Regions from separate parts of the Tardiphaga sp. P4_G1 genome, predicted to be linked through region 3. Evidence: predicted binding sites of a transcription regulator. Region 3 holds the regulator's gene; each other region holds the start of a gene.
What was found. The regulator LexA, encoded in region 3, represses DNA repair genes until DNA is damaged. The targets are predictions, from matches to a motif close to TGTTCNNNNTGTGTTCNG.
Positions count from the first base shown of each region.

Region 1: a site for LexA is predicted at 1,852-1,869, ahead of recA (recombinase RecA). Genes of this name have one in related genera too.
Region 2: a site for LexA is predicted at 1,942-1,959, ahead of AC1DUY_RS25060 (DNA recombination protein RmuC). Genes of this name have one in related genera too.
Region 4: a site for LexA is predicted at 1,614-1,631, ahead of AC1DUY_RS27870 (PA0069 family radical SAM protein). Genes of this name have one in related genera too.

Region 1 covers NZ_JBFUJU010000005.1:237,858-241,117, reverse strand. The annotation lists gene AC1DUY_RS13870 (ABC transporter ATP-binding protein) at 1-458, shown strand, start outside; gene recA (recombinase RecA) at 647-1,750, opposite strand; gene AC1DUY_RS13860 (hypothetical protein) at 2,389-2,802, shown strand; gene AC1DUY_RS13855 (hypothetical protein) at 2,877-3,176, shown strand.
Region 2 covers NZ_JBFUJU010000011.1:194,088-197,347, forward strand. The annotation lists gene truA (tRNA pseudouridine(38-40) synthase TruA) at 1-265, opposite strand, end outside; gene fmt (methionyl-tRNA formyltransferase) at 265-1,197, opposite strand; gene def (peptide deformylase) at 1,237-1,758, opposite strand; gene AC1DUY_RS25060 (DNA recombination protein RmuC) at 1,990-3,204, shown strand.
Region 3 covers NZ_JBFUJU010000001.1:682,537-685,796, forward strand. The annotation lists gene AC1DUY_RS03360 (Orn/Lys/Arg family decarboxylase) at 1-821, shown strand, start outside; gene AC1DUY_RS03365 (N-acetyltransferase family protein) at 843-1,412, shown strand; gene lexA (transcriptional repressor LexA) at 1,715-2,437, shown strand; gene AC1DUY_RS03375 (ComEC/Rec2 family competence protein) at 2,456-3,260, opposite strand, start outside.
Region 4 covers NZ_JBFUJU010000014.1:63,777-67,036, forward strand. The annotation lists gene AC1DUY_RS27865 (VOC family protein) at 1-311, opposite strand, end outside; gene AC1DUY_RS27870 (PA0069 family radical SAM protein) at 429-1,592, opposite strand; gene AC1DUY_RS27875 (glycosyltransferase) at 1,797-2,366, shown strand; partial or broken gene AC1DUY_RS27880 (GNAT family N-acetyltransferase) at 2,402-2,875, shown strand; gene moaB (molybdenum cofactor biosynthesis protein B) at 2,872-3,260, opposite strand, start outside.

The sequences.
Region 1 (3,260 bases), on a different contig from region 3:
GCGACGAGCCGACCTCAGCGCTGGATGTCTCGGTGCAGGCGCAGATTCTCAACCTGATGCGCGAACTGCAGGACAAATTCGGCCTGACCTATCTGTTCATCAGCCACAACCTTGCTGTGGTCCGGCACATGGCTGACCGGATCGGCGTGATGTATCTCGGGCGAATCGTGGAGATTGCGGAAGGGCGCGAACTCTTCCGCGCGCCGCGCATGCCCTATACGCGCATGCTGCTGGGCGCAGTGCCGGATCTGGCCATGTCAGGCCGCGCGCGCATCGCGGTCTCCGGCGAGATTCCCAATCCGATCGATCCGCCCTCCGGCTGCACGTTTCATCCGCGCTGCCCGGAAGTGTTCGATCTCTGTCGCAAGGTGGTGCCGGATCTGGTCGACGGCGTTGCCTGTCATGCGGTCAACAAACTGATCGCACCACCAAACACAGCTACTCCCGCCGCACGGTGATAGTTACGATCAGCGCGCACTCAGATCAGGGTGTCCTGAAACGACAACGCGGCAGGCACCGCAGGGTATCGGCAACAGACCCCCACAGCACCCACCGCGAAATCATTCAGCCGACACTATCGGCTGCAGGACCGGCCCGGCAAGATCACTAACGCATGAACGTCAGTGAGTCTCCGGACCCGATCCGATCAATCTTCTGCCGGCTCCTCGCCGTCACCGCCGTCTTCGTCGCGCTCGACGGGACCGGCGAGAATCTGCTCGGCGATCAGGCCGGAATTCTGCCGGATCGAGGCTTCGATCTTGGCGGTCATGTCCGGATTGGCTTTCAGGAAGGCCTTGGAATTTTCGCGGCCCTGACCGAGACGCTGGCTGTCATAGGAGAACCAGGCGCCGGACTTCTCGACGATGCCGGCCTTGACGCCGAGATCGAGGATCTCGCCCATCTTGGAGACGCCTTCGCCATACATGATGTCGAATTCGACCTGCTTGAAGGGCGGCGCCAGCTTGTTCTTCACGACCTTGACGCGGGTCGAATTGCCGACCACTTCGTCGCGCTCCTTGATCGCGCCGATGCGGCGGATGTCGAGACGGACCGAGGCGTAGAATTTCAGCGCATTGCCGCCGGTGGTGGTCTCCGGCGAGCCATACATCACACCGATCTTCATGCGGATCTGGTTGATGAAGATCACCATCGTATTGGATTTGTTGATCGAGGCGGTTAGCTTGCGCAGCGCCTGGCTCATCAGACGAGCCTGCAGGCCGGGCAGCGCGTCGCCCATTTCGCCTTCGAGTTCGGCGCGCGGCACCAGCGCTGCCACGGAGTCGATGATCAGCACGTCCACCGCGCCGGAGCGCACCAGCGTGTCGGCGATTTCCAGCGCCTGTTCGCCGTGGTCCGGCTGCGAGATCAGGAGTTCATCGACATTGACCCCCAGCTTGCGGGCATAGACCGGGTCGAGCGCGTGTTCGGCGTCGATGAAGGCGCAGATGCCGCCCTTCTTCTGGGCCTCGGCGGCGCAATGCAGCGCCAAAGTGGTCTTGCCCGAGGATTCCGGTCCGTAGATCTCGATCACACGGCCCTTGGGCAGACCGCCGACGCCGAGCGCGATATCGAGGCCGAGCGAGCCCGACGAAATCACCTCGATGTCCATCGACCGGTCGTTCTTGCCGAGCTTCATCACCGAGCCCTTGCCGAACTGGCGCTCGATCTGGGAGAGCGCGGCCGACAGGGCCTTGGTCTTGTCCATGGAGGATCCTTCAACGATACGCAGGGCAGTCGGAGTGGTAGCCATTGATCTAGCTCCTTATGAAGGGATTCGCGACAGGACAAACGGCAAGCGCCAAAGGATGGCGGCGCTGTTCGGGTTGAAAACAATGTACCCTATCTGTTCTATGTTCGCAATATGTTCTTTTGGGAATTTTGGGTACTGCCTGTTTTGACCCTCAGTGGCCTAGTTTGATTTCGGCTGTGGCCTATTATGAAAAAATGACCGCAGAGAAAAAAATCGTTGCAACTGGGATTTGGCTTTACGACCGAACCGCCCCTAGGCGGATTGCTATCTACGCCCAGCCCGCGCGGTTTGCGTCGTCTCGATATGACAACGATGACCAATTGGACGAAAGCCGTCCGATTCCAGAAACGCCAGATGGACTCGTTTATACGTGCGACCTCACGGGAGGGAGCCACCACACCCTCGACGAGGCGAAGGATTGGGCCGACCAACAACCATGGGGGCCGGTTGAATGGGACTAAGGCCGCCTCAGTGGGCGGCCTCTTTCATTCTTCGTCATCTTCGTCGATATCGTTCAAAAACGACAGCCACCCGATTTGGACTCATCGAGCCACTTTTGAACCTTCCTGCACGTTTCCCGCACAACAGGATGTCCGCATCGCTCATGCGTTCAATCCGACATGGGAAGGTCACACGCCGTGAAGACGATCGCACTGCTCTCCGTCGCTGCCCTGTTGCTCGTGGAACTCAGCGGCGCGATGCCGAGGTCGAGCGTGGGTGGCCCGCTGACCATCATGCTGATCATGTTGATCGCCATGCTGGCCGTGGGAATTCACGAGGCCTGGACAAAGAAGCGCGGCCCGCTTGGATGGATCGCGAGTATTGTCGCTTCGGTCATCGGCGGCTTCGTGGCGGCGAGCCTGGTCAGCCTAGTCATGGACATGATCCGCCCGCACCTGCACCTCAACGGGTCGCTCGTATCCTCGCAACATCCTCTGCTCTATATCTCGCTCGCGGGCATGGCGATCCTCACGGTGCTCGGATCATGGATCACGCTGCAGATCCCACGCTGGTTCGTGACGCGCAGCGAAGCACCCCGTAGCGGTGCATGAGGCGGATCACCCTTCTTTGAACCTTCTTGCAGCTTTCCTGCACAACAGGGTGTGAAGTCAGCGAGTGATATCCGATGAACAGAAATCAGCGCATGGTCGTGGTAACAGCACTCTGCGTGATCGCAACCGTGCTGGCATTTACATTTCTCGTGTGGTCACACGGGCACATATCCAACGCCGCAAAATTTGTCGTCTTCTATACGAACACCGACCCCAGTTACCCCGGCCTCGTGAACTATTGGGGCATCTACATTCGGCACGGTCTTGCCGGATACCTGCTCGGTCTGATTGCGCCTATCTGCCTTCTGGCGGTCGCAGCATTCGTTGCCCTGGGCAGGCCTTCATCGGGCGATCTGGGAACGTTGCCAAGGTAAGGCCGCCTCGGGGCGCGGCCTCTTTTGGTCAGTGCAGCGGTTGAACCGGCCGGACGCCCGGGTCACCCCAAGACAGGCAAGTCG
Region 2 (3,260 bases), on a different contig from region 3:
CCGGATGCGGCCGCAGATGGGCATTCATGCCATCGCGAAAGCGACCCGGCACCAGCACTTTCGGCACGTCGCAATGGGCGACCTGGCCGAGCGCATGGACGCCGGCATCGGTGCGACCGGCGCCATGGACGCGGATCGGCTCGCCGCAAATGGCCTCGGCAGCACGCTCCAGCGCGCCCTGTACGGTCAGCGTCGCGTTGGCCTGCACCTGCCATCCGGAAAATGGCGCGCCGTCATATTCGATGATCATCTTGTAGCGCGGCATCAGCCCACCCGCAGAGGCGGCTTCAACGGCGTGCCACGCAGAAATTCACTGGCCTTCATCGGCTGCTTGCCCGCGCGCTGCAGGTCGATGATCCGGATCGCGCCCTCGCCGCAGGCGACGGTGAGCTGATCGTCGATGATCTCGCCGGGCGCGCCCGCGCCCTTTGCGAGCTCGCAGCGCAGAACCTTCACGCGCACCGCCTCGCCCTCGATCGGCACTTCGCACCACGCGCCGGGAAACGGTGACAGCCCATGGCAATGCCGAAGCACGTCGCGCGCCGGCTTCGACCAGTCGATCTTGGCCTCCGCTTTGTCGATCTTGGCCGCGTAAGTGACGCCGTCTGCGCTCTGCGGGGTCAGGCTCAGCCGTCCCCTTTCCAGCGCCCCCATGGCCCGCACCATCAAGTCGGCACCAAGCGGCGCCAGCGCATCGTGCAGGTCCAGCGCCGTCATCGCATCGGTGATCGCCAGGCGCTCGGCCATGGCGACATCGCCGGTGTCGAGGCCGACATCCATCTTCATCACCATGACGCCGCTCTCGGCGTCGCCTTCCATGATCGCGCGATTGATCGGCGCCGCGCCGCGCCAGCGCGGCAGCAGCGAGCCGTGCAGGTTGAAGCAACCTAGGGGCGGCACATCGAGAATGTTCTGCGGCAGGATCATGCCGTAGGCGACGACGACCGCAGCCTCGGCCTCATGCGACCGGAACTCGACTTCCGCCTCCGGCGTCCGCAGCGTTTTCGGCGTGAAGACGGGAATGCCGAGCCGTTCCGCCTCGCGCGCCACGGGCGTCGGCTGCAGCTTCATGCCACGACCGGCGGGCTTTGCTTCGCGGGTATAGACCGCGACGATCTCATGGCCATGGGCCACGAGTTCGAGCAGCGTCGGCACCGCGAAATCCGGCGTGCCCATGAAGATCAAACGAAGCGACATAGGTCGGAGCCGATCTGTTGCAGCGTTGCGCGGAGAAACCTACTCCGCGCGCTTGGCGAGCTTGGTGAACTTCTTCAGCACGCGGTCGCGCTTCAGCTTGGAAAGGTAATCGACGAACAGCACGCCATTGAGATGGTCGATCTCGTGCTGAATGCAGGTCGCGAACAGGCCGCTGGCCTCTTCCTCGATGGTCTTGCCGTCGAGGTCCATATAGCGGATCCGCACCGTCGCCGGACGTTCCACTTCCTCGTAATATTCAGGGATCGACAGACAGCCTTCCTCATAGACCGAGAGTTCTTCCGAGGCCGAGATGATCTCCGGATTGATGAAGACGCGCGGCTTCTTGCCGTCCTCCTCATCGTCCTTCTTGGCGATGTCCATGGTGATCAGCCGCAGCGGAACCGCGATCTGGATCGCCGCCAGCCCGATCCCGGGTGCGTCGTACATCGTCTCGAACATGTCGTCGGCGAGCTTGCGCACCTCTGACGTCACCTTCTCGACTGGTTTGGAGATCAGCCGCAACTGTTTGTCGGGCAGGATAATGATTTCACGAATGGCCATGGCGGCGATTTAATCTGCGCGCCGGTCCGGGTCAATCCGCTGGAAAAGCTGGACTTTGAAGGACGTTAACTCCCCGCTAACCATGAAAATTGAGGCGCGGTTAACCATGCTGGTTAAGGTCCGCTTAACCACATTTCTTAGGCTTGGGTTAACCAGGAAAATTCATTTTGCATTAACCATAAATGTTCCCTCTTCGTTCGCGCAACCGACCGAATCGGCTACAAGGATGGGATGAACGAGATTCTTTTCATGATCGACGACATGCCGGTCACCGCCGGCGTGGCATTGATGGGCTTCAGTGCTCTGGCGCTGGGTTTGCTGCTCACCATCGCCATCATCATCGCTCGCTCCGGTAGCCGCGGCGCCGCCATGGCCATGGCCCAGGCGATCCGCGCCGACGAACTGGAAGAACGCCTCAGCGAAGTGCTGAAAGCACAGAACGAAGCCACCGGCCGCGTCGACGCCATGGGCCAGGCCTTGGCAGGCCGTCAGGCCGACATGGCACGCGCGGTGTCCGAGCGACTGGACTCCGTGACCCATCGCGTCGGCCAATCCATGGAACAGACCACACGCAACACGATGGAAAGCCTGAGCGCGCTGCATGAGCGGCTGGGCATCATCGACAACGCCCACAAGAACCTCACTGACCTCACCTCGCAGGTGACGACGCTCCGCGACGTGCTCGCCAACAAGCAGTCGCGCGGCGCCTTCGGTCAGGCGCGGATGGAAAGTATCGTCAAGGACGGCATGCCGAGCGGCGCCTATGCGTTCCAGCACACGCTGTCGTCGGGCAAGCGGCCGGATTGCGTGATCTTCCTGCCGGACCAGCGCCCGCTGTGCATCGACGCAAAATTCCCGCTGGAAGCCGTCACGGCGCTGCATGACGCACGCAGCGACGAGGAAAAGAAATACGCGGCGCAGCGCTTGCGCGCCGACGTGATGAAGCATGTCACCGACATCGCCGAGAAGTATCTGGTTGCCGGCGAGACGCAGGATACGGCGCTGATGTTCGTGCCGTCGGAATCCGTCTATGCGGAAATCCACGACGGATTCGATGACATCATCCAGAAGGCCTATCGCGCCCGCGTCGTCTTGGTGTCGCCGTCGCTGTTGATGCTGGCGATCCAGGTGATGCAGCAGATTCTCAAAGACGCGCGGATGCGCGACGCCGCCGACCAGATCCGTACCGAGGTGCTGAATTTGGGCGACGACCTCACCCGGTTGCGCGATCGCGTGATAAAGCTGCAGACCCATTTCGGACAAGCCAATGAGGACGTCCGCCAGATACTGATTTCCGCCGACAAGATCGAAAAGCGCGCCGGCCGCATCGAGGAACTGGATTTCAGCAAGAGCGAGCCGGCGGCCGAGGTAGCCCCGGTCATCGCGAAGACCGCCGCCCCCGACATGTTCGCGCCACTGCCGCGCAAGATTCAGGCAGGGGAATAGCTCCAGAACTCCAACTGTCATCGCCCGGCCGAGCGCGCAATTGCGCGCTTGGACCG
Region 3 (3,260 bases):
ACAATGTGCCCTGGGAAAGCATCGGCACTGACCAGCTGGCCACCAATCCGGCTTATTGGCAGCTCGCGCCTGACGCCGCTTGGCATGGCTTCCCCGGCATGGAAGCCGGTTTCACCATGACCGATCCCAACAAGCTGACAGTGCTGACACCCGGCTTCGACCGCACCACCGGCGGCTATGCGGAACACGGCATCCCTGCTCCGGTGGTGGCGCAGTTCCTGCGCGAAAACCGCATCGTGCCGGAGAAAAACGATCTCAACTCGCTGCTCTTCCTGCTGACGCCCGGCGTGGAAGCCAGCAAGGCCGGCACGCTGATATCGGGCCTCGTCGCTTTCAAGAAGTTTCATGACGACAACGCTCTGCTTGAAGACGTCATCCCGGAATTCGCGCGGCGCAGGCCGGCGCGTTATGCGGGCATACGCCTGCGGGATCTGTGCGGCGACATGCACCGGTTCTTCCGCGAGGCCAATGTGAGCGAACTTCAGACCAGGCAATTCTCCGCTGACCATCTGCCGGAGATCGCCATGTCGCCCCATGATGCTGCGCGCTGTCTGGTGCGCAACGACGTCGATTACCTCCCCATCGATGAGATCTTCGGGCGCGTCGCGACGACGCCGTTCGTGGTCTACCCGCCCGGCATCGCCACGATCGTCCCCGGAGAACGGCTCACTGAACGGTCAAAGCCGATGATCGATTATCTCAGGATGTTCGAGACCTGCTTCAACACCTTCCCGGGCTTCGACGTCGAAATCCAGGGCATCTACCGCAAGGTCGACGCCAATGGCCGGATCCGACTTTACACTTACGTGGTCTCCGAATAGGGAGCACGTAAGGAGCCTGATTTGCCAACGGAACTCGAACAGCCGGTCGTCATCCGACCGTCACGCGACACCGACGTCGATGCCATGCTGGCGATCTATCGCCGGCACATCCGGCAAGGCGTTGAGGAAGGCGTCAGCGACGCCGACACGCCGCAGCCCGACGATCTCAGAGACCGGCGCAAGAACCTGCGCAGCAAACGGTTCCCGCACCTCGTCGCCACGCAAGGCGGCGAGGTCATCGGCTACGCCTATGTGGTGCTGTTTCGGAAGCGACCGGCCTATCGCTACACGGTCAAGCATTCGATCTATATCCACCACGGGCATGTCGGCCGAGGCATCGGCCGGCTGCTGATGCGCGAGTTGATCGACGTCTGCGCGGCGGCCGGCTTTCGGCAGATCATCGGCTACATCGATGCCGACAACACGGCCTCGCTCGGCTTGCATGAGAGCTTTGGCTTTGCGCGCGTCGGCTTGCTGCCCGGCGTCGCCTATCGCTCGGGCCGCTGGGCCGACACGATCATGGTTCAGCGCTCGCTGGCGACCGGCTCCACAACTCCGCCGCCGCCCATTGGGCGCATGACGTCCGCGTAGCCCAAGCGACCGCGGAAGCATTTTCCATGTCCGTAGAGGGTCGACGACTGGTGAGGAACAGCCTCCTCAAACCTCGCTCAACGTGCGTTCTGTTGACGGCAAATTAAGCATTGCAGAACACATATGGAACATATAGTGTTCGTTCATGATTTGTTTCGAGATTCTGTGGCTTTGAGTAGTTTGAGAGTGCCCGAACTCGCGCAACCGATCTTCGAACGATCGTCTCTGGATTGAGGCTCACTGTTCGAAGGCCCTTTGAAACGCACGCGGCGGCCGACACCGTCAACTGAGGATGGCTTCAGATGCTCACGCGCAAACAATACGAACTCCTGCGATTCATCGATCAACGGCTGAAGGAAGCTGGCGTCCCGCCCTCCTTCGACGAGATGAAGGATGCGCTCGACCTGCGCTCCAAATCCGGCATCCATCGTCTGATCACCGCACTGGAAGAACGCGGCTTCATACGCCGTCTGCCCAACCGCGCCCGTGCCATCGAAGTCATCAAGCTGCCAGAGCTCGGCGCGCCGGTCACCGGCGGTACCGGCCGCCGCGGCTTCACGCCCAGCGTCATCGAAGGCACGCTTGGCAAGGTGCGTTCCGCCGCCAGCATCGCTAGCAACAGCGGCGATGATGACAATGGCCGCACAGTTGCCATCCCGGTGATGGGCCGGATCGCGGCAGGTACGCCGATCGAGGCACTGCAGACCCGCAGCCACACCATCAGCATGCCCGCCGACATGCTCGGCTCCGGCGAACATTACGCGCTCGAAGTGCGCGGCGATTCCATGCAGGACGCCGGCATTCTCGATGGCGACACCGTGCTGATCCAGCGCAACGAAAGCGCCGACACTGGCGACATCGTGGTGGCCCTGATCGACGACGAGGAAGCCACGCTGAAGCGCTTCCGCCGCCGCGGCGCGTCGATCGCGCTGGAGCCTGCGAATGACGCCTACGAGGTCCGTATCCTGCCACCCAACCGGGTGCGCATTCAGGGCAAGCTGATCGGGCTGTATCGCCGCTACTGAGATTTGCGCCTCGGCGGATTACTGATCTTCGGGTTGAAGATCGGTTTCCACCGGCGTCGCATCCACCGGCCGGTTTTGCGGCGGACGACTGGTCTCCAACCTATCGGACAGAGGCTGATCGGGAATGGCTGGTGACCACGGACGGTCCAGGCCACGCGGTCGCACGGCATCGATCGCAAGGCCGTTGGCGGTTCGCTGCAGGCTTACCGCACCGTTTCGTTGCAGGCGGTCCTGATCGATCACCAGCGCACGGCAATCCCTCGGCGGTTGTTTCGTCGTGACGATCAGCGCCGCTTTCTCGCAATCATCTGTGAAAGCATCCGGCTGTAGAACCAGCGCCACCAAAGCGCCATCGGCCAGCGCCGCGATGCACCCGTCGCGGTCGCAGGACACACCGTGGCTGACGGAGGCATCGGTCGGCAGACGCGCATCGGCATCGCCGGCGAGCCACTCTTTCAACAAAAATGTATCCTTGGCGCTGCGCATCACGTGGAGATGCCCGTCCCTGCCCCGCACCGCGACGCTGTGACCGTCACCCGAGATCAGCACATCGGGCTGCTTCACCAGCAATGCCCACACAATCGAGATTGCAAGCACGGCAGCCCCCGCGAAGCGCAACGGCGTGCGCAGCAATCCCAGCACGATGATGCCGATACTGGCTGATATCAGCGGCCCGGTGCCAAAGGCCGGCATCCGGCCGATGGCGCCGGGCAAGGCTGCCACCCATTGCGTGACGACAATCATCCACTGGATGCCGACATCCATCAGCCGCCAGAACACACCGTCAAAGCCGAACGGCATGGCCACCAAACCGAGAATGCCG
Region 4 (3,260 bases), on a different contig from region 3:
CCACCACAATCGACAGCGAAAGCGAGGACCGCATCGACCTCGCCTTCGGAGCGGCAATTCCACGCCAGCGTGCTGCCGCGAAACGCCTGCGGCCTTGGATGGTCAGGCAATGTCGCGTCCTGCGCCAGTTGATCCCACGGAAACAGCGCGAGGACGCTGGCGCCGGTGTCGAAAAAGGCGATGGCATCGCCCGAGCCACGGGCCTTTCGCGTAAAGCCCAGCGCTTCGTAGAACGCAATGCTCCTGCGCATATCCGCGACGCCCAGCGTGATCACCGTCATGCGCGCGATTGGCGCGGGTGGTTTCTTCATCGTCATGCGCGTCACTCCTGTACTCACTCTATAGATCGAAAAGAGGGACGTTGGCAGGCTCTGGTTTCCTGCCAACGTCCCCTCTCCACCACTCCGTACGCTGCGAGACCTGCGGAGTTAGAACAGATTCAATTGCTGACCGGCACCGGCCGGCTTCTCGAAATGATCGAGGGTGAGCTTCGAACGACGCTTGTTGAGGCCAAGCTTCGTGCAGGCGATCTCGAAGCGGCGACCGATCATCCAGGCCATAGGCCCCGTGCCCTTCATGCGCGTGCCCCATTGCGAGTCGTAATCGCGGCCGCCGCGCATTTCGCGGATCAGCGTGAAGACATGGCGATAGCGATCCGGATAATTCGCGATCAGCCATTCGCGAAACAGATCGCGCACTTCCATCGGCAGCCGCAGCAAAACGTAGCTGGCTTCCTTGACGCCGGCATGAGCGGCGGCATCGAGAATGCGCTCGATCTCGCTGTCATTCAGCGCGGGGATCACCGGCGCCACCATCACCGTGGTCGGAATGCCAGCCTCAGATAGCTGCCGCAAAGCTTCCAGTCGCTTCGACGGTGTCGACGCGCGCGGCTCCATGGTGCGCGCTAGCTTCGGATCGAGCGACGTCACCGACAACGCCACTTTGACCAGATTGCGCTTCGCCATCCTCGCCAGGATATCGATATCGCGCGTCACCAAAGCCGACTTCGTGACGATGCCGACGGGATGACCGGTCTTCTCCAGCACTTCGAGAATGCCGCGCATCACCTGCCGCTCGCGCTCGATCGGCTGATACGGATCGGTATTGGTACCGATCGCGATCATCTTCGGCTCGTATTCGGCGGCGGCCAGCTCCTTCTCGAGCAGCGCCGGCGCATCGGGCTTCACGAACAGTTTGGCTTCGAAATCGAGCCCGGGCGAGAGACCGAGATAGGCGTGGGTCGGCCGCGCGAAACAATAGACGCAGCCATGCTCGCAGCCACGATAGGGATTGATCGAACGGTCGAAGCCGATATCCGGCGACTCGTTGCGCGTGATGACCTTGCGCGCGGTGTCCGTCGCAACGGTCGTCTTGAACGGCGGCAATTCATCGAGGCTCTGCCAGCCGTCATCAAAGGCGACCCGGGCCTCGGCCTCGTAGCGTCCGCTGTCGTTGGACTGGGCACCGCGGCCGCGTCGCCGCTGCTTGTCGATCGCCACCGCGATCTCGGGAAAAGGGGAAAGCGCACCCGCCGGCTTATCGGAGGGCGCCGGGACCGGCGGGTGCTTGAGGGCAGCGATCTGGCGACTCATGAAGCCACGATAGCGCACAAACGGAACAAAGCAAGAACATAAATACGGTGGCACACGATCGGGGCACTGTGCATTCTCCCGCCGCCTTGCAGGGGCGGCCGAAAGTCGAACCGCCCCGAAATTGCAGCAGCCGCCGGTGCCGCATAGACTATGACGAAACGATAACGCGGCCACCCCGTTGTTGAGAGGTATCATCCGACACCCATGCTGAGCGTGATCATCCCCACCGAAGGCGTCGAACAGCCCGCTGTTGCCACACTGGCAGCGCTGGTGCCGGGCGCTGCTGCCGGTGTGATCCGCGAAGTGCTGCTGGTCGATCGCGCTGGCACCGATGTCATCGAACGTGTCGCCGATGTCGCGGGCTGCGGCTTCCTGACCTCGCAGGGATCGCGCGCCGCGGCGATGGCCGCCGGCGCCAAGCAGGCGCGCTCGCCCTGGCTAATGTTTCTCCATGCCGGCGCCGTGCTCGATGCCGGCTGGATCGAGGAGACCCAGCAATTCATCCAGCGCGTATCGACCAGCAACCGCCCCCGCGCGGGCATTTTCCGCTATGCGCGCTCGCCCTATGACGAGACCAATTTTCGCGATGGCCTGAAGCACCTGGTCCGGATGATCACGGGACCCAAGGCCGATCAGGGCCTGCTGATCGGCCGCGAACACTATGATCGTCTCGGCGGCTACGCGCCCGATGCCCGGCGCTCGGAAGCGCGGTTGCTGCGCCAGCTCGGCCGCTCCTCACGCACATTGCTGCGCAGCCGGATCATCGTTGCCTGATCATGGCCGCCCAAGCCCCCGATGCCGTTCAGCTTGCAGTGCTACGCGATCTCCAGCCTGGCGATATCGACTGGGTCATCCGCAGTCACGGCGAGCTCTATGCGGCCGAATACGGGTTCGATGCATCCTTTAAGGCGCTGGTAGCCGACATCGCTGCAGAATTCGTCGCATCATGCGATGCCACGCGCGAACGCTGCTGGATCGCCGAGATGGACGGCGCGCCCGTCGGCTCGCTGTTTCTCGTGAAGGCATCCGACGACGTCGCCAAGTTTCGGCTCTTGCTGATCGATCCCAAGGCGCGCGGACAAAAGCTCGGCCAGCGCATGGTGACGGAATCCATCACCTTTGCGCGGCAATGCGGCTATCGCAGGATCACGCTCTGGACCCAGAGCAATCTTGGCGCAGCGCGAAAAATCTATCAGGATTCAGGCTTCGCGCTGGTCGCCACCGAGCCGCATCGCAATTTCGGGCAGGATTTGATCGGTGAGACCTGGGAGCTCGTGCTCTAGACCGACGCGCCCTTCGCTTTGGGACGTCGCAGATGCTCATCCAGCCGCGGCATGATCTCCACGAAATTGCAGGGCTTTGTGCGGTAATCTAGTTGCGCGGCAAGGATGCCGTCCCAGCCATCGCGGCAGGCGCCGGGCGAACCCGGCAGGCAGAAGATAAATGTCGCGCCGGCGGTGCCAGCAGTCGCGCGGCTCTGGATCGTCGAGGTACCGATCTTGGCGTGGCTCAGCATGTGAAACGCAATCGAGAAACCATCCATCCGCTTCTCGAACAGAGGCTCGATGGCTTCCGGCGTGACATCGCGGCCGGTGAACCCCGTGCCGCCGGTCGTGATGATCGCGTCCACGCCGGGATCGGCAATCCATGCGCGCACGATCTTGCGGA